Regions from separate parts of the Vibrio taketomensis genome, predicted to be linked through region 1. Evidence: predicted binding sites of a transcription regulator. Region 1 holds the regulator's gene; the other holds the start of a gene.

What was found. The regulator PurR, encoded in region 1, represses purine synthesis genes. The targets are predictions, from matches to a motif close to TNANGNAAACGTTTNCNTNA.
Region 2: metK (methionine adenosyltransferase) is a predicted target of PurR. The motif match lies at 9,050-9,069, and genes of this name have one in related genera.

The regions. Positions count from the first base shown of each region.
Region 1 is NZ_AP019649.1:986,758-998,119, reverse strand. Features, by position in the region: gene mukB (chromosome partition protein MukB) at 1-1,151, opposite strand, end outside; gene mukE (chromosome partition protein MukE) at 1,148-1,912, opposite strand; gene mukF (chromosome partition protein MukF) at 1,893-3,230, opposite strand; gene cmoM (tRNA uridine 5-oxyacetic acid(34) methyltransferase CmoM) at 3,233-4,042, opposite strand; gene elyC (envelope biogenesis factor ElyC) at 4,415-5,218, shown strand; gene torR (two-component system response regulator TorR) at 5,292-6,002, opposite strand; gene torD (molecular chaperone TorD) at 6,242-6,895, shown strand; gene purR (HTH-type transcriptional repressor PurR) at 7,101-8,105, shown strand; cyclic di-GMP riboswitch class I at 8,254-8,351, shown strand; gene Vt282_RS04600 (TfoX/Sxy family DNA transformation protein) at 8,464-9,057, shown strand; gene Vt282_RS04595 (TVP38/TMEM64 family protein) at 9,187-9,876, shown strand; gene Vt282_RS04590 (putative signal transducing protein) at 9,891-10,205, shown strand; gene Vt282_RS04585 (alpha/beta fold hydrolase) at 10,183-10,980, opposite strand; gene glgA (glycogen synthase GlgA) at 11,145-11,362, opposite strand, start outside.
Region 2 is NZ_AP019649.1:2,608,931-2,620,292, forward strand. Features, by position in the region: gene Vt282_RS12060 (oxidative stress defense protein) at 1-356, opposite strand, end outside; gene Vt282_RS12065 (LysR family transcriptional regulator ArgP) at 464-1,360, opposite strand; gene Vt282_RS12070 (LysE/ArgO family amino acid transporter) at 1,493-2,122, shown strand; gene mscS (small-conductance mechanosensitive channel MscS) at 2,175-3,041, opposite strand; partial or broken gene fbaA (class II fructose-bisphosphate aldolase) at 3,363-4,370, opposite strand; gene Vt282_RS12085 (phosphoglycerate kinase) at 4,534-5,694, opposite strand; gene epd (erythrose-4-phosphate dehydrogenase) at 5,843-6,868, opposite strand; gene tkt (transketolase) at 6,977-8,971, opposite strand; gene metK (methionine adenosyltransferase) at 9,285-10,439, shown strand; gene Vt282_RS12105 (DUF2189 domain-containing protein) at 10,771-11,362, shown strand, end outside.

The DNA.
Region 1 (11,362 bases):
TGCTCTTCAGCCATCATCACGCGCTCTTGCGCTTCTTCCACCACCATTAACTGCTCTTCGAGGCGCTCACTAAGCTGCTCTAGATCTTCTTGGTAGCGTTCGATCTTTTCTTGCTGGCGCAGTGCATTTTGCACCAATTGCAAATGGTCTGAGGCTGCTTGGTAGTCTTGCTCAAGTGCAGCTTCGCTTTCCACCAGCATCTCTAGCTCTTCGTGAACACGGTTGAGCAATGAATTCTGTTCGATCAGGCTTTGGCGTGAACCAAATAGCTCACCACGCAGCGCCATCGTCTGCTCTAGCTTGTTACGACGCTCGTTGGCGTGACGCATGTAGTCCGCCGCCACGTAGTTGGTCGATTCGGTGATCAAGTGTTTGAATAAATCACGGTCAGCCTGAGTGGTTTTGATCGCTTCTAGCGTCATGCGGTTTTCGCGCAGCGCCGATTCCATATCTTGGAACGCTTTTTTTACCCCGCCGTTTTGTGGCAGTAGGTAGTCGCGCAGTGAGCGAGTAATCGCACTTGAAATACCACCGTAAAGCGATGCTTCAATCAAGCGGTAGAACTTAGAACGGTCTGATGAGTTACGAAGTTTCTTCGGAATAACGCCAAATTCAAACATTTGTGCGTGGTAGTCCACCACTGAAGAAAATGCTTTAAACTGCACACCTTCGTATTTTGCAACGCTGTCTTTCACTTCGTTGATTTGACGCACACGTGCCTGAGTCTCTGATACGCTCTCAATCAGTACGTCACATGGCTTCACGTCACTTGGTAGACCTTGAATCACGAAAGGTTTGATGTCGACTTTCTTATCACGACCGGCTACTTGCTGCAGTTTTACCGCAAACAGTAAACGTTGGTTACGTGAGTTAACAACGTCGAGTGCTGCGTAACAAGCACCTGGTTGCAACTTACCGTATAGACCTTTATCGCGAGATGATTGGCTGCTGCCCGCCTCGGTGGTGTTACGGAAATGCAGTAGCGTTTGGTCAGGAATAAGGGCGGTGATAAATGCCGCCATAGTGGTCGACTTACCCGCACCGTTACCGCCTGAAAGTGTGGTCACTAGGCCATCGATATCAAAGGTACGAGCAAAGAAGCCGTTCCAGTTGATCATGGTCAGCGATTGGTATTTACCGCGTTGAATCATGCTTCGTCCTCAATCTCTTCGTAGCCATTTTCTTCATGGATAGCATCGTGGATAACTTCTTCGTTATCAGCCACTTGCTTTGACTCATCGTCCATTAACAGGCTGCCTTGGCTAGGCTCTTGGGTATGCACTACCGCTTCACCATCACGGATCAAACGGAGCTGTGCTTCACGCATATCGTCGCCGACACGAACGTCAGCACCAAAGCGGAATACCGCTTCGCTAATACGGAATTTACCCGTTTCACCAATATTAATGATCATGCCAAGACGACGTAAACGACGTAGCGAGGTACGCACTTTTTCAAATAGTTTTTCTTTATCTAAATCAGAACCGGTTGCACGATTAGTTACCAACTTCATCAACTTAGATTCGTCAGTCAGCTGAATCAGCTCTTCATACAACTCTTGGTTAGTAAAGATGCCCTCATGCGCTAAACGCTCTGGGCTTAGGTAAAGGAAACACAACACCTTACCTACTAGCATATCCAGTTCAGACAATACGCTACGACTGATCAATGACGTTGAACGTGGGCGCAAGTAGAAGAAACCTTCCGGTGCTTTTACCAATTCCGTGTTGTAGCGTTGATAAAACTGAGACAACTCAGTTTCGAAATCCGATAGCAAAGCATGGTTATCCATGTCTTCACTCGAAATATGACGCCCTGCACGCAGCATGCTATCAAGCGCTGGGAACAGAGGGTTTGTAATTGCTTTTGCCAGATTTTCTGACATGTATTGATTAGTATCTGTCGATGACATTTGCTTGTACCTTTGCGCCAAATTCGTTGATTGCTTGCCAGTCTGGCTGCACTGCTTGGTAATCCGCTTCGGAATAACCTAATCGCACCGCTTGGTCGACAACGATTCGTGCTAAATCAAAATGATGAGTACGAGGGTGCGCTGCTAGGTAATCACGTAGCACCACGCCAAGGTCGATTGGAATGCCCTGCTCTTTATGAACTTTCAGCATTTCACCAATACGCTCGGACAGCTCATCATTGACTTGTTGAAATTCTTCGTATTCCACTTCCATTGGCACTTGACCAGTTACCTCATCGTCACGCAGCACTAGGGCTTCATCACGTAGGTCCATCAAACGCTCTGCATCGGCATACGTCAGTAGCCAAGGCATATCGAAGTAATCTTTAAGGGACTGACGTAGACGCGTGCTAAAGGCACGGTTTTTATCCATATCAATCGCGGTACGGATAAATTTGTGTACGTGACGGTCGTAACCAATCCATAGGTCAATCGCTTGTTGGCCCCAACTGGTGATGCGATCAAGCTTCATCTGCAAGCCAAACAGTGTTTCTTCGATAAACTCCAGTTCCTCATCACCGTAGACGATTTCCTGAATATCCAGAATTTGGGTTTGCAGCTCATCACCTGCAGCTTGCAGGGTGTCTTGCAGCTCGCGTAGTGTGGTCGAAGTTTCAGACAGTAGCGATTCACAGTTATTGATCGCTTCACGCCAGTCTTTGTTGAGCAGCTCCGCAATCTGCAATTTCACTGATTGCTGCTGTTCATCCATCACACGTTGGTTAAGATCGATTTGGTCAAAAATTTCGCCAACGGAATATTTCAAAACGCCATACACGTTTTTCTTCCAATGACCCGGCGTACCGCCTTTTTGCGCCGCTTCAATCGCTTTCGCCATTTCATCCGCCACCATCGACAATTGAATCGATAGTTTCAGTTTCGAGAACTCGCGATGACGAACGTAATAATCCGTGATACCCACCGCTAACGGTGACAAACGGTAAATACTCGCGCCGTCAGTCACTTCACTGGTAAAACGGCTAATTAGGCGCTGTTTTACCAATTCATTGATGGCATTGTTGGCACGAAACGCCGATGCCTCGCCGGTATCTTCAAATAATCGAGTGACGATAGTGAACGCGTCATGGAGCTCACCTTCACCCAATTCTTCATCAAACCTTTCATTACTTAACACTGCAATAGCGATAAGAAAAGCCAACCTTTCGCTTGTTAGATTCAATGAGAAATCGTGCTGCTTTACCCAACCTACCAATTCATCGATAGGCTGCTCAGCAACGTTGAGAGTCATCTCACTCATTGTTATTCCTGTTTATTTTTCTTTTGTGCCCATACATGTATGTATCGACCTAATGAGAGGTATGGCTCTTGACGACAAAGTTTCTCTTCCAAAGCCAATACATCTTCAAACTGGTAATCACCCATATTGGCGCGATTGCCAATGTAATCACTAAAACAGCGGATGCCGGATTTACCGCAGATTTCATAACCTGCGTCTTCGATCCACTGATAGACATCTTGTGGCACTAGGCCTTTTTGTGGCTGCAGTTTAAAACGCTTGCGATGCGGCATGCCTTCCAATACATGCGGTAAGTTGCCACACACCACATTTTTATATACCAAACCATGATGGTTGTAGAACATGATAGACGCCACGCCGCCAGGTTTGACCTGTTCTAATACGGTTTCTAGCGCCGATTTCGGATCCACCAACCACTCCATCACAGCGTGAAACATCACCATATCCACAGGCTCAGACATATGCTGAGCAATCTCTTGTACCGGAGAGTGAATAAAACGGTAGTTCTCAAGCAATCCGTTGGCTTCGATATCTTGCTTCGCCAATTGCAGCATTTCAGACGATAAGTCGCACAACGCAACTTGATGTCCGAGTTTGGCAATTTTTTGTGACATTTGCGCGAGACCACCACCTGCATCCAGCAAGTTTAAGCTCGTTTGATCACTTTGGAGTAAAGCAAGGGCCTGTTCAAGATCCTGCCAAACAATGATTTGGCGAATCTCACCTTTGTCGGAACCATAAATGTTTTTTGCAAATTTGTGGGCGATATCGTCGAAATTGCGGTCTTCTGTCACAGCGGCTTGGGTTATCATGTTGAAGGTCTGCTGACCTTTTGTGGTAAATTTGTTCGAGCAAACAGCATTTTAGTCACAACGAGAGGTTTGTCGCCTAGCGATGCTAAACGAGAATCCTCTCCACTAAAGAGTAAAATCTTTATTCGGGACGCATGGTTCGAACCCTTTGCGTAGTGTCTGATATGCCCTAAGCGGCAAAGTGCGTGTGTTTCGATTCAGGAAACTCGCTGCTTAATTCCTCGCTTTGTGCAAAGAATCAACAAACAACTACAAAAATCATATCAAAAGGCCATAAGACCCTCTATTCCGCTATTCTGTCACAAGAAAGGCAGATATAAATAGGGATTCTCTTATTTTATAATCAACTGGTGTTTTTCGGACTATTTATGTATGTTTGAGCTGAAAAAAGTCTTATCTTCATTGCTTATGCCATTACCAGCGATGCTTATCATTGGTTTCTTCGGCTTAATGCTAATTATGTTTACCAGAAAGCAGAAAACCGGCTGTTTTGTGGTGCTGTTCTCTTTTATTGGTATTTTCCTCGTATCATTCCAACCGGTCACATCACGCTTACTGATGCCACTAGAGCGCCAGTTCACGACCTTTTTGCCTGTCGACAAATCGATTGATTATGTGATGGTGTTGGGCAGTGGGCATGTTGTTGATGATGAAATCCCACCAACATCAGAGTTGAGCCGCACGGCATTAATGCGTTTGGCGGAAGGAATTCGCATCATGCGCATTTATCCTGGCTCTAAATTGATTTTGTCTGGCTACTCGGGCGGTACAGAAGTGAGCAATGCTCGCATGATGGCCAAAGTGGCACTTGCCTTGGGCGTATCAAAATCTGACATTATTTTGCTAGAAACCGCCAAAGACACATGGGAAGAAGCGCGCCAAGCTGCTGCATTCGTTAAACGTAAACAAGTGGTGTTAGTGACTTCAGCGAGCCACATGCAGCGCGCGTTGAACGAGTTCCATTCTGCAGGCCTTGACCCTTACCCAGCGCCGACCAACTACTTAGCGCAAAACGAGATTCATCAATTCTGGAGTAAATACACTCCGAAAGCGATTTACCTAGAGCAAACCGAGCAATACTGGCATGAAACACTAGGCCGTATTTGGCAATCGCTACGTAATTGGGTTTCTGACTACGAAGAGAAAAGCATTGAAGCCTCTGAAAGCCGAGTATAACGCTACGCTGATAGCGAATTAGACATAAAAAAACCGAAGCATTAGCTTCGGTTTTTTTATTGATGCTTAGCGACTAATCACCAGCGAACATGTAGCCTTCGCCATGAACCGTCACAAAAATCTGTGGATTCTTCGGATCAAATTCCATCTTCGCGCGCATACGACGAATCAGTACATCAATCGTACGGTCATTCGGCGCATCGACACGGTGGCTGATCATATTCAAAATACGCTCGCGACTTAGCACTTGGTTCGGGTATGAAGAAAGTGCGACTAACAATTCGTATTCTGCTTTTGTCAATTTTACCGGTTCACCATTGCGGCTCAATGCACGGCGTTGGATATCAAACATCCACTCACCGAAACGCACAATGTTGGTATCATTTTTTTGCTCAACCATGCTGTCCGCGTTACGCGCGGCAGAAATACGCCACAGCAAGTTTTTAACGCGAACCAACAATTCACGAAGCTCGAATGGTTTGGTTACATAATCGTCTGCGCCCATTTCTAGGCCTACGATCTTATCAATGCTATCCGTGCGTCCTGTTACCAGGATAATTCCAATGTCCGATTGACTACGAAGTTCACGCGTCAACATCAAACCATCTTCACCAGGAAGATTGATGTCTAGCATTACTAGGTCAATCGAATTACTTTGTAGCGTGTCGCGCATCTGCTCGCCACTCTCCGCTTCGCTAACGGTGTAACCTTCATTTTGAAAGTAACCAACTAGCTTACTGCGAGTCACTGCGTCGTCTTCTACAACTAAAACGTGATAGCTCATCTAAACCACTTTATTTACATTGGGAATCAATTTCCGTTGTATTCTATTCATATGTCGTAACATTTCTAGTATTTATTACATTAAAATCAAGAAAGATGATTTTTATTGATTCAAGACAACCCTAGCTCATCGGTTAACAATTTGCCATTTTAAGACTCATTTAGTCACAATAGGCATTATCGTTATTCATTTTTCTTCGCTAAAATATAAATAGAACACAAACTTGGAGCATTATTTAGATGCAAGAACTCAAAGCGTTTAACGAAAAGCGTGCAGAAATTTACTGGTGGTTTTCTAGTTTATTTGCCAAAGAGCTGACCGAAGCTGAATTGGATCAATACCAAAGCGCTGAAATTCGTGGCTTTTTATCTGGCCTAGGCGAAAACCCAACCCTTAAACCATCTGTTGATCGCCTAGTCGACGCGCTTAACCGCCAAATTGACCGTGAAGATGGCCAACTTGAACTCGCCGCTGACTTCTGCGATCTGTTCCTGAAATCAGATAAAGAGTCTGCTTTGCCATATGCTTCGATGTATGTCGGCACAACAGGTCTTCTACATGATGAGCCAGCCAAAGAAATGGAAGCGCTGCTTGCAGAACATGGCGTGGCAATCAATCAAAGTTTGAATGAGCCTGCGGATCATATCGCTATTGAACTCGACCTGCTGGGCAATATGATTATTCGCACTAACGAGCTTGAGCAAGAAGGCCATTTTGAAGATGCGCTGATTGAACAAGAGGCGTTTATTCGCCGTTATATTCTAAATTGGGTACCTAAGTTCGCCGCGAAAAGCCAAGCACTTGACTCATTTGGTTTCTATTCAGCCGTCACTTCATTGCTTGTTGCGTTCCTTGAACTCGACTGTAACTATTTGGCCGGCGAAGCGGAATAGCATACACGCCCCAAGCTGCGATGATGGTTTTTCATTTGCTACCAGCGTCAATGCGGTCTAAAATCGTCATCGCAAACGATAAATTAATATAACTTAAGTACAAACCGCTGCTCTCAAGCGGTTTTTGTATTTCTAATACTTACTGCCAATTTATTCCCAATAATGTGAATAGCGGATGTGGCAGCGATAGATAGGATCATACCTTATGGCCACTATAAAAGATGTTGCGCGCTTAGCTGGCGTATCGACAACAACTGTATCGCACGTGATTAATAAAACGCGCTTTGTTGCTGAAGCAACACAAGAACGTGTAATGGAAGCGGTTACAGAGCTAAACTACGCACCAAGCGCAGTCGCTCGCAGTCTAAAATGTAATAGCACACGCACTATCGGTATGCTAGTAACGCAATCAACTAACCTGTTCTTTTCTGAAGTCATTGATGGTGTTGAGAGCTACTGCTACCGCCAAGGTTACACGCTAATTCTTTGTAATACGGGTGGTATCTACGAGAAGCAACGTGACTACATTCGCATGCTAGCGGAAAAACGTGTCGACGGTATTTTGGTAATGTGTTCAGACCTAACCGAAGAACTGAGCGAAATGCTAGACCGCCATAAAGACATTCCTAAAGTGGTTATGGACTGGGGCCCAGAGAGCTCTCAAGTCGATAAGATCATCGACAACTCAGAAGAAGGTGGCTACCTAGCGACCAAATACCTCATTGAGCATGGTCACAAAGATATCGCATGTTTAAGTGGTCACTTCGAAAAAGCCGTTTGCCAAGAGCGTATTCAAGGCTTTAAACGTGCGATGACAGAAGCAGACCTTACGGTTAATGAAGATTGGATTCTTGAAGGTAACTTTGAGTGTGACACTGCCGTGCTTGCCGCTGACCAAATCGTTGCAATGGACAAGCGTCCTACGGCAATTTTCTGTTTTAACGATACCATGGCACTTGGTCTAATGAGTCGCCTACAGCAAAAAGGCATTCGTATTCCAGAAGATATGTCGGTGATCGGTTACGACAACATCGAGTTGGCAGAGTACTTCTCTCCACCGCTAACAACGGTTCACCAACCAAAACGTCGTGTAGGTAAAAACGCGTTTGAAATCCTACTTGAGCGCATCAAAAATAAAGAACACGATAAGCGAGTTTTTGAAATGCATCCAGAAATCGTTGAGCGCTCTACGGTTAAGAAAATTAACTAACTCGATGATTAATAAAACAATAGCTGATGGTCTCACCATCAGCTATGTTACATTTCAGACTTTATTCTTGCATTAAGATCACAATTCTTCCATAGTATGCTGATACTTCTTACAAGAAGTATTTTAATCTTTAGCAAAGCAAATTAAGTCACGCACAGGGCAAACCATTCTGAAAAGATGGGACGCAAAGCCACCGGCCTAAATATTCATGATTCAACATGACTGTATGGTAGCGGGGTTGCCGATGGTAGAAATGCACACGTTAACTGATTAACCTCCAGATACCTGCATTACCTGCTATTCTCTCGGACCTGATTTGGTGGCGTATTAACATACACATACACCGAGAAAGTACTGAATGGATAAACCAATACTGAAAGACTCAATGAGGCTATTTGAGCCACTAGGTCGCATTAAATCTCGCTCTATGTTTGGTGGGTTTGGGATTTTCGCAGACGAAACCATGTTTGCCCTAGTCGTACACAATAAGCTTCATATCCGTGCTGACAGCACTTTAAGAAAACAATTTAAGCAACTGGGTTTTGAACCTTATATTTATCACAAACGCGGTTTCCCTGTTGTCACCAAGTACTTCGCACTCAGTGAAGAATGGTATAACGACAGTGAAAAAGCCCTTGAGATAGCTCGAGCTGCGCATGCCAGAGCGCAAGTAGAAAAGTCTTCTCAAGCTGAAACAAAACCAACCCGTATTAAAGATTTACCTAATTTACGTCTAGCGACTGAACGTATGCTTAAAAAAGCAGGCATTGAAGACGTTCAGCAGCTACATCAAACTGGCTCTCTAGAGGCGTTTAAAGCGATTCGTAACTCTCATACTAGTGAGGTTAGCCTCGAGCTTCTTTGGTCGCTTGAGGGCGCGATACAGGGCACCCATTGGTCTGTTGTCCCCCTAGCCCGCCGAGAGGAATTGCTCGCACGCTTACAGCACTAACTTAATCTAGCCAGCGATCTCGCTGGCTTTTTTTTGAAAGTTTTTCGCGACTTATAAGTTCTTATATTTCATCAACGCAGCAAATTTAGATACTAAGCTTAATACAGGCTAGGTATAAGGAGAGCAAAGATGAACAAGAAACTGATTTTTGGCCTGTTGCTAATAGGATTAATCGCCTTTCTAATCACCCAATTTGGTGATCAACTCACGCTAGAAAATGCCAAAGCGCAACAAGCTGCTCTTGCTGCTTATATCGAGCAAAATTTCGTTTTAGCAGCCATCACATACTTTGCAATATATGTTGCTATCACTGCGTTTTCGATTCCGGGAGCCGCGGTTGTTACGTTGTTAGGTGCTGCGCTATTTGGCTTCTGGACTAGCTTACTTTTGGTATCTTTTGCGAGTACCATTGGTGCGACACTGGCTTTTCTCAGCAGTCGTTTTCTTCTACGAGACTGGGTACAAGGGAAGTTTGGCGATAAGCTTAACGCCATTAACCAAGGTGTAGCCAAAGACGGAGCGTTTTATCTATTCTCACTGCGCTTAATTCCCGTTTTTCCATTTTTCCTGATCAACCTATTGATGGGGCTAACCCCAATCACAACCGCGCGTTTCTACTTAGTCAGTCAACTAGGGATGCTGCCAGGCACAGCTGTTTATCTCAACGCCGGTACACAGTTAGCGCAAATCGATAGTTTGTCTGGCATCGTATCGCCATCAGTATTAGTGTCTTTCGCGCTACTTGGTTTATTCCCTATCATTGCAAAATGGGTGATGGCAAAGTTTAAACGTGATGGGCAATCGCAAAGTCACGCTTAATACGGAGTAACTTAGTGAAAATATTCAGCGCAGCGAATCCCCCACAAGCTCACATTGTCTGTGAGCTTTTGCGTTCACATAATATTGAGTGTGAAGTCCGTGGCGAAGGTATTTTTGGCTTACAAGGTGAAGTACCTTTTGGCGATTCTAGCGAGCCCCATGTCTGGCTTTTTGACGTCAGCCAAGCACCTGCAGCGCAAGCCCTGGTTAAACAATTTGAACAGCCGCACTCGCTACCAGAATGGCAATGCTCAGAGTGCGGTGAAATCAATGAAGGACAATTCGCCTTATGTTGGCAATGCGGTACTAGCGAATTTGCTGATGAATAAAGTTAATCGAATGTTGGTTGAATTCGTCTGGGCGCTCAATATTGCACACATGCCCACAGTCGGCGATCTCTCGTAGTTGGCTCAGTTTATGTGCTGCGATCATTTCTCGTACCGGCTGAATAAACATGTAGTCCCGTTCGCCCATCAAATATAGCGTTGGGATCGGTAGCTCTTTTTCTTTAAAGCAGCGCATCAATGGATTCACTTCCGATGCGAGTCTAAACCAGCGCTTAAACTCTTTCTGACACAGCTTTTTCGCCTCACGTACAAACAAATGCCTTGATTGTCGCTGAGTTTTCTGTGGCATGACAATGTAAGCAAACAGACGATAAAGCCACATATATGGCACGACGTGCTTGAACGTATTGCCGAGTGTCACCAAAAATTGTGAACGCGTATTTAAGCGAGTTACTGCTCCACCTAACACCATCGAACTCACCCGCTCTGAGGCAAGCTCTGCCAAATTTCGTACGATAATAGTGCCTAATGACATACCAACAAAGTGCGCGGACTGAATCTTTAAATGGTCGAGGACTTGTAGGATGTCTAACGTCACTGATTTAAACGTGTATTGACTTGAGATCAGATCCTTCAGTAACTGATTAGACTTACCGTGGCCACGAAGATCGACAAGCAGCAGATTAAAATGCGCTTTGTATGCTTTGATTTGTTTAAACCAAATTGATGAGCTACCACCAGCTCCGTGAACGAAGACAACCCATTCTTTGCTTGTTGGATGTAAATAGGTTTTATGAAACAGCAAGGTATTACTCATTTACGCTACAAAATAGATTAGATAACACTAAGACCGACGAAGCCTAGCATACTGTTGTTTGATACTAATAAATCATATATCACTTTATGAGGATTTAAGACGAGAAAAATGTAAAAAAGGCACCGTGTGGTGCCTTTTCTGTTAATGAACAGACCAAAAACTGGCTAGTGGAATGCACTTCGATACAGAGATAAGTATTCTTCAGCCGCCTTCTTCCAACAAAATTGCTGCTTCATCGCTCGTAACTGAACGCGTTGCATTTCTGCTTGGTTTTGCAAATAGAACAATAACGAACGTTGCATCACGCTCAAAAGCTCTATTGGCTCAGGCTCAAGAAACGCAAATCCTGTAGCAATTTCAGGGTCGATATCATAGTCTGCCA
Region 2 (11,362 bases), 1.3 Mb from region 1:
TCATCCACTGTAACGGTGACGGTGCGGCTTGCTCGATAGCCAACCAACTCAGCCTGGCCTTGTTTTGGATAGTGATATTGAGGAGCAATGTATAGGTTAGTACTGGTAATATCATCTGCTGTTACACCTTGCTTTTTCAAACTCGCAAGGAATGCACTAACCGCTTTATCCACGCTTTGCTTCGACTGCTCAGCCGTCATCGTGGTCTCTACCACCTGTACCGAAAACTCTGCCATATCAGGCTTGGCAACAACTTCACCATAACCAGTGGTTGTAAGATGAGGAAAGTTGTAATCACTCGCCATCGCGCCAAAGCTTGTTGTGAGCATCAATACCGCCAAGGATAACTTATTCATATCTATCGCCTTATTCCTGTCACTGAGACACTGTTCTAAATACATAATAAGCCTAACAGATGATTAAACCAGCACCTTGACTGTAAACTGACATAACTTTAACTAAGTCAGCTCGGTAAAATAACCCGCGAGTGATTGATGATGGCATCAGAAATTGATTTTAAAATACCGGTTTCTAGCTGCCAGTGATGCCAATAAATGCGCTGAGAAAGGAAAAATCCCGGTGTGATATCTACCAGCCATCCCTGTTCTAATTCCTCTTCAATTTGCAGCCTTGGAATAAGACAATAAGCAACACCATTCAGTGCAAGTTTGACAAACGCTTCGGAGCTACGCACGGTATGTTTCAGTACACTGCCTTTGGGTAAATTGAAGTGCTGATGCAAAAAGCGATCGTTCATATCATCATGAAAGTCATAGGCAAGTGTTGGCGCTTCAAGCAATGAATCTCGATTTACTCCATCAGGAAAATAGTGCTGAGCAAATTCAGGGCTTGCGACACATAGATAATCCACTCGTCCTAAGTAATCGGCATCACAGCCGGGAATGGATTGGGATTCTAAACTGATTGCGCCAGCCACCTCCCCGTTACGCAGTTTTTCAAGCGTTCGCCCCTCATCATCAACCACTAAATTGAGCGCAACACGCTCACGCTTCAGCAGATCACTTAATGCTGGTAACAACCACGTCGCTAAACTGTCGGCGTTAGTGGCCAGCGAAAGCTGTAGTGGTTGATAGCTGGCATCATTGCGTAACTCAGGCACCAAATCGCTTTCCAATAATCTGACTCGACGATAAAGACCTAATAGCTTTTTGCCAATTGGCGTTGGTTTAGGAGGTTGCTCACGGATCAGCGCAGGTTGGGCGAGAAACTTCTCAAGCTGCTTTATCCGCTGAGAAACCGCTGATTGAGAGATAAATAACTGCTCTGCTGCATGTTCAAAACTGCCAAATTGTACAATGGCATCCAATGCTTCTATCCATTTGTAATCTAAACCACGCATCACTCTTTTCCTTCGCGTCATTATTTTTATCGCATAAGCACTACTTATATTACATTAAAATCATTAAATATACTTATCTTGGCTAACCCGTTATCTTCGCTGCATCTTTTACCCTCACTTGGAGAGAAAACAGTGAACTTTTGGGTTTTGTTACAAGGATTTAGTCTTGGTGCGACGATGATTATTCCAATCGGTGCGCAAAATGCCTACGTGCTTAACCAAGGTATTAAACGCCAACATCATCTAACCACAGCGATCACCTGTAGCCTTCTTGATACCATTTTTATTTCGCTGGGGATCTTTGGTGGCGGCGCACTCTTGTCGCAAAACGAATTGTTGTTAACGGCTGTCACTCTGGGTGGTATTGCCTTTCTTTCTATCTATGGTGCATTAGCGTTAAAAAGCGCATTTCGCGATCCAGCCACACAAGAAAAGGCGCAGCACATGGTCGCTCGTGGTCGCAGAACCGTAATTCTGGGTGCTATGGCCGTGACGATTCTAAACCCACATCTGTATCTCGATACGGTGGTAATCTTGGGCTCGATTGGTGGGCAGTTTGAAGGTCAGGACCGACTCTCGTTTGCACTCGGTACCATTATGGCTTCATTTGCTTGGTTCTATACGCTATCGATCGGCGCGGCCAAATTAGGGCCAACCTTGTCGAAACCTAAGGTAAAAAAAGGCATCGATATTCTGGTAGCTATTATGATGTTCACCATTGCCTCTGTACTAGCAAATGGATTAATTGAACAATATTGGTGATAAAAAAAGCGAGGCTAAATGCCTCGCTTTTTCATAAACTTAATCGAAGAGATTATGCATCGACTTTGTTTAGATGCACATCCATCTGTGGGAATGGAATTTCGATACCGGCTGCATCCAATGCTTCTTTGATTGCTTGAGTTGAATCGAAGTATACATCCCAGTAATCCGCAGTGTTACACCATGGGCGCACAACGAAGTTTACTGATGAGTCAGCCAGTGCTACTACACCGATAGTAATATCAGGATCTTTAAGGATACGTGGATCTTTTTCCAATGTTTCACGGATAACTTGTTTGGTCAGTTTTAGATCTGAGCTGTAAGAAACACCAATCATCAGGTCAACACGGCGAGTGTCATGACGTGAGTAGTTAGTAATTGGAGAGCCAATGACACCTGAGTTTGGTACCACTACCATCTTGTTATCTGGTGTTTTTAGTACGGTTTGGAAAATTTGGATAGCTTCTACGCTGCCCGCAACACCTGATACTTCTACATAATCGCCAGATTTAAACGGACGGAAAGCCACAATCAACACGCCAGCGGCAAAGTTAGATAGTGAACCTTGTAGTGCTAGACCAATTGCTAGGCCTGCTGCACCGATTACAGCAACCACTGAAGCAGTTTGCACACCAATACGGCTCAATGCCGCGATTAGCACGATAACGAATAGCGTGTAACGTACGATGCCGTGTAGAAACTCAACAACCGCTTTGTCCATCTTCTTCTTATCAAGCATTTTAGCAACGCTGTTCGCGATCGCTTTCGCTACGATATTACCGATAAACAGAATCAGAATCGCTGAAATGATATTCACACCGTACTGAACCAATAAATCAGAGTTACCCTCTAACCAAGTTTGAGCTTGAGAAAGGCCATCTACCAATGGAGTTTCAATCCCCTTTGACTCACCTGCCATATAATTTTCCTCTTCTTTGAATAGGCTAACTAACCTAGTACTGCTTTAATTTAACGACAATATCCCTATTGTTGACTGAACCTTTTGCCAGTTTCGCGGCAAAATAGCCCATTTTGTTACTTTAGAAAAGTAAAGATTGTGCAAAGACAATCGAAAACAAAAGGTTAACTTTGTGCAATCACACTAACCAGTTAAAGCCTACGCACTTGAACTTAGTTTCGCCACAATTTTTATGCATATAGATTCAAAGTCTTACGCGTTTTCATGACATAAAACCCGCTCAATGAGCGGGTTTTTAAAACGATTAATTCTAACGAAGAATCATAGTACGTCGATTGCGTTTAGGTCAGCGAATGCTTTCTCTAGACGTGCAACCATTGACTCTTGACCAGCACGTAGCCATACGCGTGGGTCGTAGAATTTCTTGTTAGGAGCCGCTTCACCAGTTGGGTTACCGATTTGACCTTGTAGGTAATCGTGGTTCTTAGCTTCGTATTGACGGATGCCGTCCCAAGTTGCCCACTGTGTATCTGTATCGATGTTCATTTTGATAACACCGTAAGAGATAGACTCTTTGATTTCAGCTTCTGAAGAACCTGAACCACCGTGGAATACGAAGTTTAGCGCGTTTGGAGCGATACCAAATTTCTCAGCACAGTATGCTTGAGAATCACGTAGGATAGTTGGAGTAAGAACAACGTTACCTGCTTGGTATACACCGTGTACGTTACCGAAAGATGCTGCGATAGTGAAACGGTGGCTGATTGGGCTTAGTTTCTCGTATGCGTATGCAACGTCTTCAGGAGAAGTGTATAGCTCAGAAGAATCCATATCTGAGTTGTCTACGCCATCTTCTTCACCACCAGTACAACCTAGTTCAAACTCTAGAGTCATACCCATTTTTTCCATACGAGCTAGGTACTTAGCACATGTTTCGATGTTTTCTTCTAGAGACTCTTCAGATAGGTCGATCATGTGAGAAGAGAATAGAGGCTTACCAGTTTGAGCGAAGAACTCTTCACCTGCGTCTAGTAGACCGTCGATCCATGGTAGAAGTTTCTTAGCCGCGTGGTCAGTGTGAAGAATTACTGGCACACCGTAAGTTTCTGCTACAGCGTGAACGTATTTAGCACCCGCTACAGCGCCAAGGATTTGTGCACCTTGACCTTCTAGTTTAACGCCTTTACCGCAGAAGAATGCAGCACCGCCGTTAGAGAACTGAACAACTACTGGAGCTTTAACTTTAGAAGCAGCTTCAAGAACACCGTTGATAGAGTCAGTGTTAACTACGTTAACTGCTGGTAGTGCAAAGTTGTTCTCTTTAGCAATTCAAAATCTTTAGACTAGTCCTATTTATCTGTCGTTTTAAAATTAAAACTTACTAATTTATGATTCTGCAAACGTTTGCTCACAACGCAGCTCATTCTATCAGAATAGAAATCGCCTTGGAACAAACAAGAAAGCGGAAGATTTCTCTCCCGCTTTACTAAAATTATTTTGCGCGTGCTTCTAGCATTTCAACTGCTGGAAGAACTTTACCTTCAACGAACTCAAGGAAAGCACCGCCGCCAGTAGAGATGTAAGATACATCAGCTTTGATACCGAATTTATCGATAGCAGCTAGAGTGTCACCGCCGCCTGCTACAGAGAATGCAGGAGACTGAGCGATCGCTTCAGAAATACCTTTCGTACCTGCTTCGAAGTTTTTGAATTCGAATACACCTACAGGGCCATTCCAAAGGATAGTTTTCGCGTTTGCGATGATTTCAGCTAGAGCAGCAGTTGAATCTGGGCCAAGGTCGAAGATCATGTCGTCGTCTTGAACTTCAGAAACGTGCTTGATTTCAGCTTCTGCGTTTTCGTCAAATGCTTTTGCACACGCTACGTCAGTTGCAACTGGAATTGCACACTCTTTCATTAGTTTTTGTGCAGTTTCAACTAGGTCTGCTTCGTATAGAGACTTACCTACGTTGTGGCCTTCAGCTGCGATGAATGTGTTTGCAATACCACCGCCAACAACTAGTTGGTCAGCAATTTTAGATAGTGACTCAAGAACAGTCAGCTTAGTAGAAACTTTCGAACCACCAACGATAGCCACTAGAGGACGCTCTGGGTTGCTCATTGCTTTACCTAGCGCTTCTAGCTCAGCAGCTAGTAGAGGGCCAGCACATGCTACGTCAGCAAACATACCAACGCCGTGAGTTGAAGCTTGTGCACGGTGAGCAGTACCGAATGCATCCATTACGAATACGTCACATAGTGAAGCGTATTTCTTAGATAGCTCTTCGTCGTTCTTCTTCTCGCCTTTGTTGAAGCGAACGTTTTCTAGTACTACTAGTTCACCAGCGTTTAGCTCTAGGCCATCTAGGTAATCTTTAGCTAGTTTAACTTCGCAATCTAGTGCGTCGTTTAGGTAGTTAACTACAGGTTGTAGAGAGAACTCTTCAGCGTATTCACCTTCAGTTGGACGACCTAGGTGAGAAGTTACCATTACTTTCGCGCCGGCTTCTAGGCATAGCTTGATAGTTGGAAGAGATGCGATGATACGTGCATCAGAAGTTACTTTACCGTCTTTTACTGGCACGTTTAGGTCAGCACGGATGAATACACGTTTACCTGCTAGATCCAGGTCAGTCATCTTGATTACAGACATGATTTGTCCTCTCAAATAATAAAATAAAGTTTTTAACGACTCAGCAACCTTGCCAAGCCAATGAATTCTTTAAACTGCTTATGAATATGGAGATCGAGTTAATTTATTTCAAGGGTGAAAATAAATTTATCTGCACATTCTTGTGCGGCTACTTAGCATTCTGCATTGCTAATGCTGTGTCCAACATACGGTTGGCAAAGCCCCACTCGTTATCACACCACACCAACATTTTAACCAAGTGACCGTTGCTCACTCGGGTTTGCGTTCCATCAACAATGGCACTGTGCGGATCATGATTGAAGTCCACTGAAACCAGCGGCGCTTCAGTATAGTCAACTATATTGTGTAATGTACACTGAGATGCGTTAATAATGGTTTGATTTACGTCATTAACTTTCACATTTGTATTAATTGTGACACTTAAATCCATCGCGGTCACATTAACAGTCGGCACTCGTACCGAAATTGCTTCAAATCTGTTGGAAAATTTCGGAAATATCCTTTCAATTCCCTGATGCAACTTTGTATTAACCGGAATGATCGATTGACTCGCACTGCGCGTGCGGCGTAAATCACTATGATAAGCGTCAATCACTTGCTGATCATTCATCGCCGAATGGATAGTGGTGATGGTGCCAGAGTCGATACCAAAGGCTTCGTCTAATACTTTGATGATGGGCACAATACAGTTAGTCGTGCATGAGCCGTTAGAAATTATGCGTTGTTTCGCGGTGAGGGTCTCATGATTAACCCCATAAATAATGGTGTTATCGAGATCATTGCTACCTGGGTGAGAAAACAATACTTTTTTCGCACCGGCTACAATATGCGCAAGTCCATCAGCACGGCTACCGTAAACTCCCGTGCAATCTAAAACGATATCGACCTCAAGATCGCGCCAAGGCAACAGCTCTATGGTCGGAAGATGCAGAATACGAATTGCATCTCGTTCACCATTATCATGTTGGATATAAAGGTGTTCTTGATCATGAGCAACACGTTTGATGAATCGTCCGTGGCTCGTATCGTATTGCAATAGATGCGCCATTGCCTCTGGTTGCGCCAGTTCATTAACTGCCACCACCTTAATCTGTTGGTGCTTACCACTCTCATAGATAGCGCGTAATACATTACGACCGATTCGGCCAAATCCATTGATCGCAACTTTCAGCATAATTCCATCGCCTGTTTTGTGTTGTGGCTATGAATGGTACTTGTATTCACTCTCTCTGTCACAAAAAAAGCCCCGCTATCGCGAGGCTTTATTCGTGTTAGCTCAGCATTACGCTAGCAATTCGTTTGCAGTGTTCACCACGTTTTCAACCGTGAAGCCAAACATTTCAAACAGTTGCTCTGCTGGTGCTGACTCACCGAAGGTTGTCATACCGATGATACGGCCATCGAAACCTACATACTTGTACCAGAAGTCCGCAATGCCTGCTTCAATTGCGATGCGTGCTGTTACGTCTGATGGCAGTACTGATTCACGGTAAGCAGCGTCTTGCTTATCAAAGGCATCGGTTGATGGCATTGATACTACGCGCACAGCTTTACCTGCTGCTGTAAGCTCTTCAGCTGCTTTCACTGCTAGTTCAACTTCAGAACCAGTCGCGATAAGAATAAGCTCTGGCTTGCCAGCACAATCTTTAAGAATGTAAGCACCCTTAGCGATGTCAGCCACTTGCTCTGCTGAGCGTGGTTGTTGTGCTAGGTTTTGACGCGAGAAGATAAGCGCTGATGGACCATCTTTACGCTCAATCGCCAGTTTCCAAGCTACTGCTGATTCAACTTGGTCACATGGACGCCATGTGCTCATGTTTGGAGTCAGACGTAGTGATGCGATTTGCTCAACGGGTTGGTGAGTTGGGCCATCTTCGCCAAGACCAATAGAGTCATGCGTGTACACTTGGATATTTTGCACTTTCATTAGTGCCGCCATACGCATTGCGTTACGAGCGTATTCCATGAACATTAGGAAGGTTGCACCGTAAGGAACGAAACCACCGTGCAGTGCGATACCGTTCATGATTGCAGTCATACCAAATTCACGTACACCGTAGTGAATGTAGTTACCAGAGAAGTCGTTTGCTTCTAGCGATTTAGAACCCGACCACATGGTTAGGTTAGACGGTGCTAAGTCAGCAGAGCCACCCATAAATTCTGGTAGCATTGCACCAAACGCTTCTAGTGCATTTTGTGATGCTTTACGTGATGCAATGTTGGCAGGGTTTGCTTGAAGGTCAGCAATGATTTGGCTTGCTTTCGCTTCCCACTCTGCAGGTAATTCACCGTTTACACGGCGTTTAAACTCGGCTGCTTCTGCTGGGTACGCCGCTGCATAAGCGTCAAATTTTGCGTTCCACGCTGCTTCTTTGTCTGCGCCTGCCGCTTTTGCATCCCACTCAGAGTATACGTCTGCAGGGATTTCAAATGCTGGGTGTTCCCAACCTAGGAATTCACGCGCTGCTTTGATTTCTTCCGCACCTAGTGGCGCGCCGTGACAGTCGTGTGAGCCAGATTTGTTTGGTGAACCAAAACCGATGATGGTTTTAGTACAGATTAGCGTTGGACGTGGGTCTGCTTTCGCCGCTTCAATCGCTGCATTGATTGCTGCAGAGTCGTGACCGTCTACTGCTGGGATTACGTGCCAGCCGTAGGCTTCAAAGCGCTTTGGTGTATCGTCAGAGAACCAACCTTCTACATGACCATCGATAGAGATACCGTTGTCATCCCAGAATGCGATGAGCTTACCAAGACCTAGCGTACCAGCAAGGGAGCATGCCTCGTGCGAGATACCTTCCATTAGACAGCCGTCGCCCATAAACACGTAAGTGTGGTGGTCAACGATGTTATGGCCTTCTTTGTTAAACTGCGCAGCCAGTGCTTTCTCTGCCATCGCCATACCAACTGCGTTAGTAATGCCTTGACCTAGTGGACCAGTCGTTGTCTCAACACCTGGTGCGTAGCCGTACTCTGGGTGACCTGGTGTTTTAGAGTGCAGTTGACGGAAATTTTTCAGATCGTCAATTGATAGCTCGTAGCCAGTTAGGTGCAATAGAGAGTAAATCAGCATTGAGCCGTGGCCGTTTGACAGTACAAAACGGTCGCGATCAGCCCACTCTGGGTTAGCTGGGTTGTGGTTTAGATGTGAACGCCAAAGTACTTCAGCGATATCAGCCATACCCATAGGTGCGCCTGGGTGACCAGAGTTAGCTTGTTGAACACCATCCATGCTTAGAGCGCGGATTGCATTGGCAAGATGTTTACGAGAAGACATGTCTGCTCCTGAGTGCAAGTAAGCGAGTTTATTGTTCGAGGGAGTTATTGTGCGCGTATTCTCTCAAAGCCCCAACAGCACTGCAAACGTTTTCCAGACAAAAAACAGACAAAATTTCGGATAATTTCCGCGAAATTGTTAAATACAACACTAATATCAAATTTGCATGCAAACGTTTGTTTCGCTCTTTTCAAAAAGAGTAATTGTAACCAAGCGAATTTAAAATAGACGTCTAGATGTAGAAACACCTACACTCCTTAAGATTATTTTTAGTACGGGAAACTCCTGTACAAGCGACAAAAGTGGAGCTCACATGGCTAAGCACCTATTTACTTCTGAGTCTGTTTCAGAAGGCCATCCAGACAAAATTGCAGACCAGATCTCTGATGCGGTTCTTGATGCGATCCTAGAACAAGACCCGAAAGCACGTGTTGCGTGTGAGACCTACGTAAAAACCGGTATGGTAATGGTTGGTGGCGAGATCACGACTTCTGCATGGGTCGATATCGAAGAACTGACTCGTGAAACGGTACGTGAAATTGGTTACGTGCATTCAGACATGGGCTTTGATGCTAACTCTTGTGCAGTCCTAAACACCATCGGTAAACAATCGCCAGACATCAACCAAGGCGTTGATAAAACAGATCCAAAAGAGCAAGGCGCTGGTGACCAAGGCATCATGTTCGGTTACGCATGTAACGAAACTGACGTTCTTATGCCCGCACCAATCACTTACTCACATCGTCTGGTTCAACGCCAAGCAGAAGTGCGTAAAAACGGTACACTAGATTGGCTACGTCCTGACGCAAAATCTCAGGTAACGTTCCAATACGATCAAGGTAAGATCGTAGGTATCGATGCGGTTGTTCTTTCAACGCAACACTGTGATTCAATCTCTACACCAGATCTTCGCGAAGCGGTAATGGAAGAGATCATCAAGCCAGTTCTTCCTTCAGAATGGCTAAACAAAGAAACTAAATACTTCATCAACCCAACTGGCCGTTTCGTTATCGGTGGTCCAATGGGTGACTGTGGTCTGACTGGGCGTAAAATCATCGTAGATACATACGGCGGCGCAGCTCGTCACGGTGGCGGTGCATTCTCAGGTAAAGATCCATCGAAAGTAGACCGCAGTGCAGCATACGCGGCGCGTTACGTAGCGAAAAACATCGTAGCGGCTGGCATGGCTGACCGTTGTGAGATTCAACTTTCTTACGCAATCGGTGTAGCGGATCCAACGTCTATCATGATCGAAACGTTTGGTACTGAAAAAGTATCACACGACATCATCATCGAAGCCGTGCGTCAGTTCTTCGATCTACGTCCATACGGTCTACAAGAAATGTTGAACCTACTGCAACCAATCTACAAAAAGACGGCTGCATACGGTCACTTCGGTCGTGAAGAGTTCCCTTGGGAAGCAACCGACAAAGCAGCAATGCTACGCGACTTCGCTGGTATCAAATAACACCTCATACCAGCCTCACTGAATGTGATTGATTTATCAGCCCTCGCTACTGCGAGGGCTTTTTTATTGCTTCTCTATTTTCAATCATTCCTGCCGCAGCTTTCGATTGGCGAATAATTTGTAAATTTTCCGATCTCTGTTAATAGTTAAAAAAAAAGTTATTTGTAACGCACAAAACCATGATGCAGCTCACGAAGCGTACACCTACTGGAACAGGTAAAGAGTCTGAGGAAGTTTCCTACCGGTGTCACTCGATGTCTTAACGTTAGCCTACATCATTCATAGCCACGCAGCGCTAGTTGCATCAGTGAGAGACAATCAAGGAGGAGACATGCCTCGAACGGTAAATAATCCATCAGAACTTAAGCAGGATCGGAAACACGTGCCCAATCATGAGTACGCGCGCACGTTCCCCTGTAATACAGTCAGCATTAGTGCCCCATTCCATTGGCTGGCGCTTGGACTGCACGACTTTGTACGCTTGCCGCTGATCAGTGCTTTCTACGGTATCTGCTTTATGGCCGCAGCAGTCGGCATCGTGTTGCTGGTGCAATGGCAAGGCACCCACTTAGTGATCATGCCAAGCCTCGTGGTCTATATGTTGATTGGCCCTTTTCTCGCACTCGGCCTCTACGATGCTAGTTGGGCGCGAGAGCGAGGTCATAACCCTAACCTGATGCACTCCATCAAGGCAATTGGCCGCAACTCAAGCTCACAATGGGCCTTTGCCGTACTGTTGGCGGTATGCATGATATTCTGGATGCGTATTGCTGCGCTATTGCATGCTCTCTACCCTTCAGTTCAAGGCGCCCCACTAACTGACTTTTTGCCTTTCTTAATGATTGGATCGATCGTCGGCTTCGTTTTAGCTTGCGCGGTATTTAGCATCTCTGCGTTTTCTATTCCTCTGATGATGGAACGGA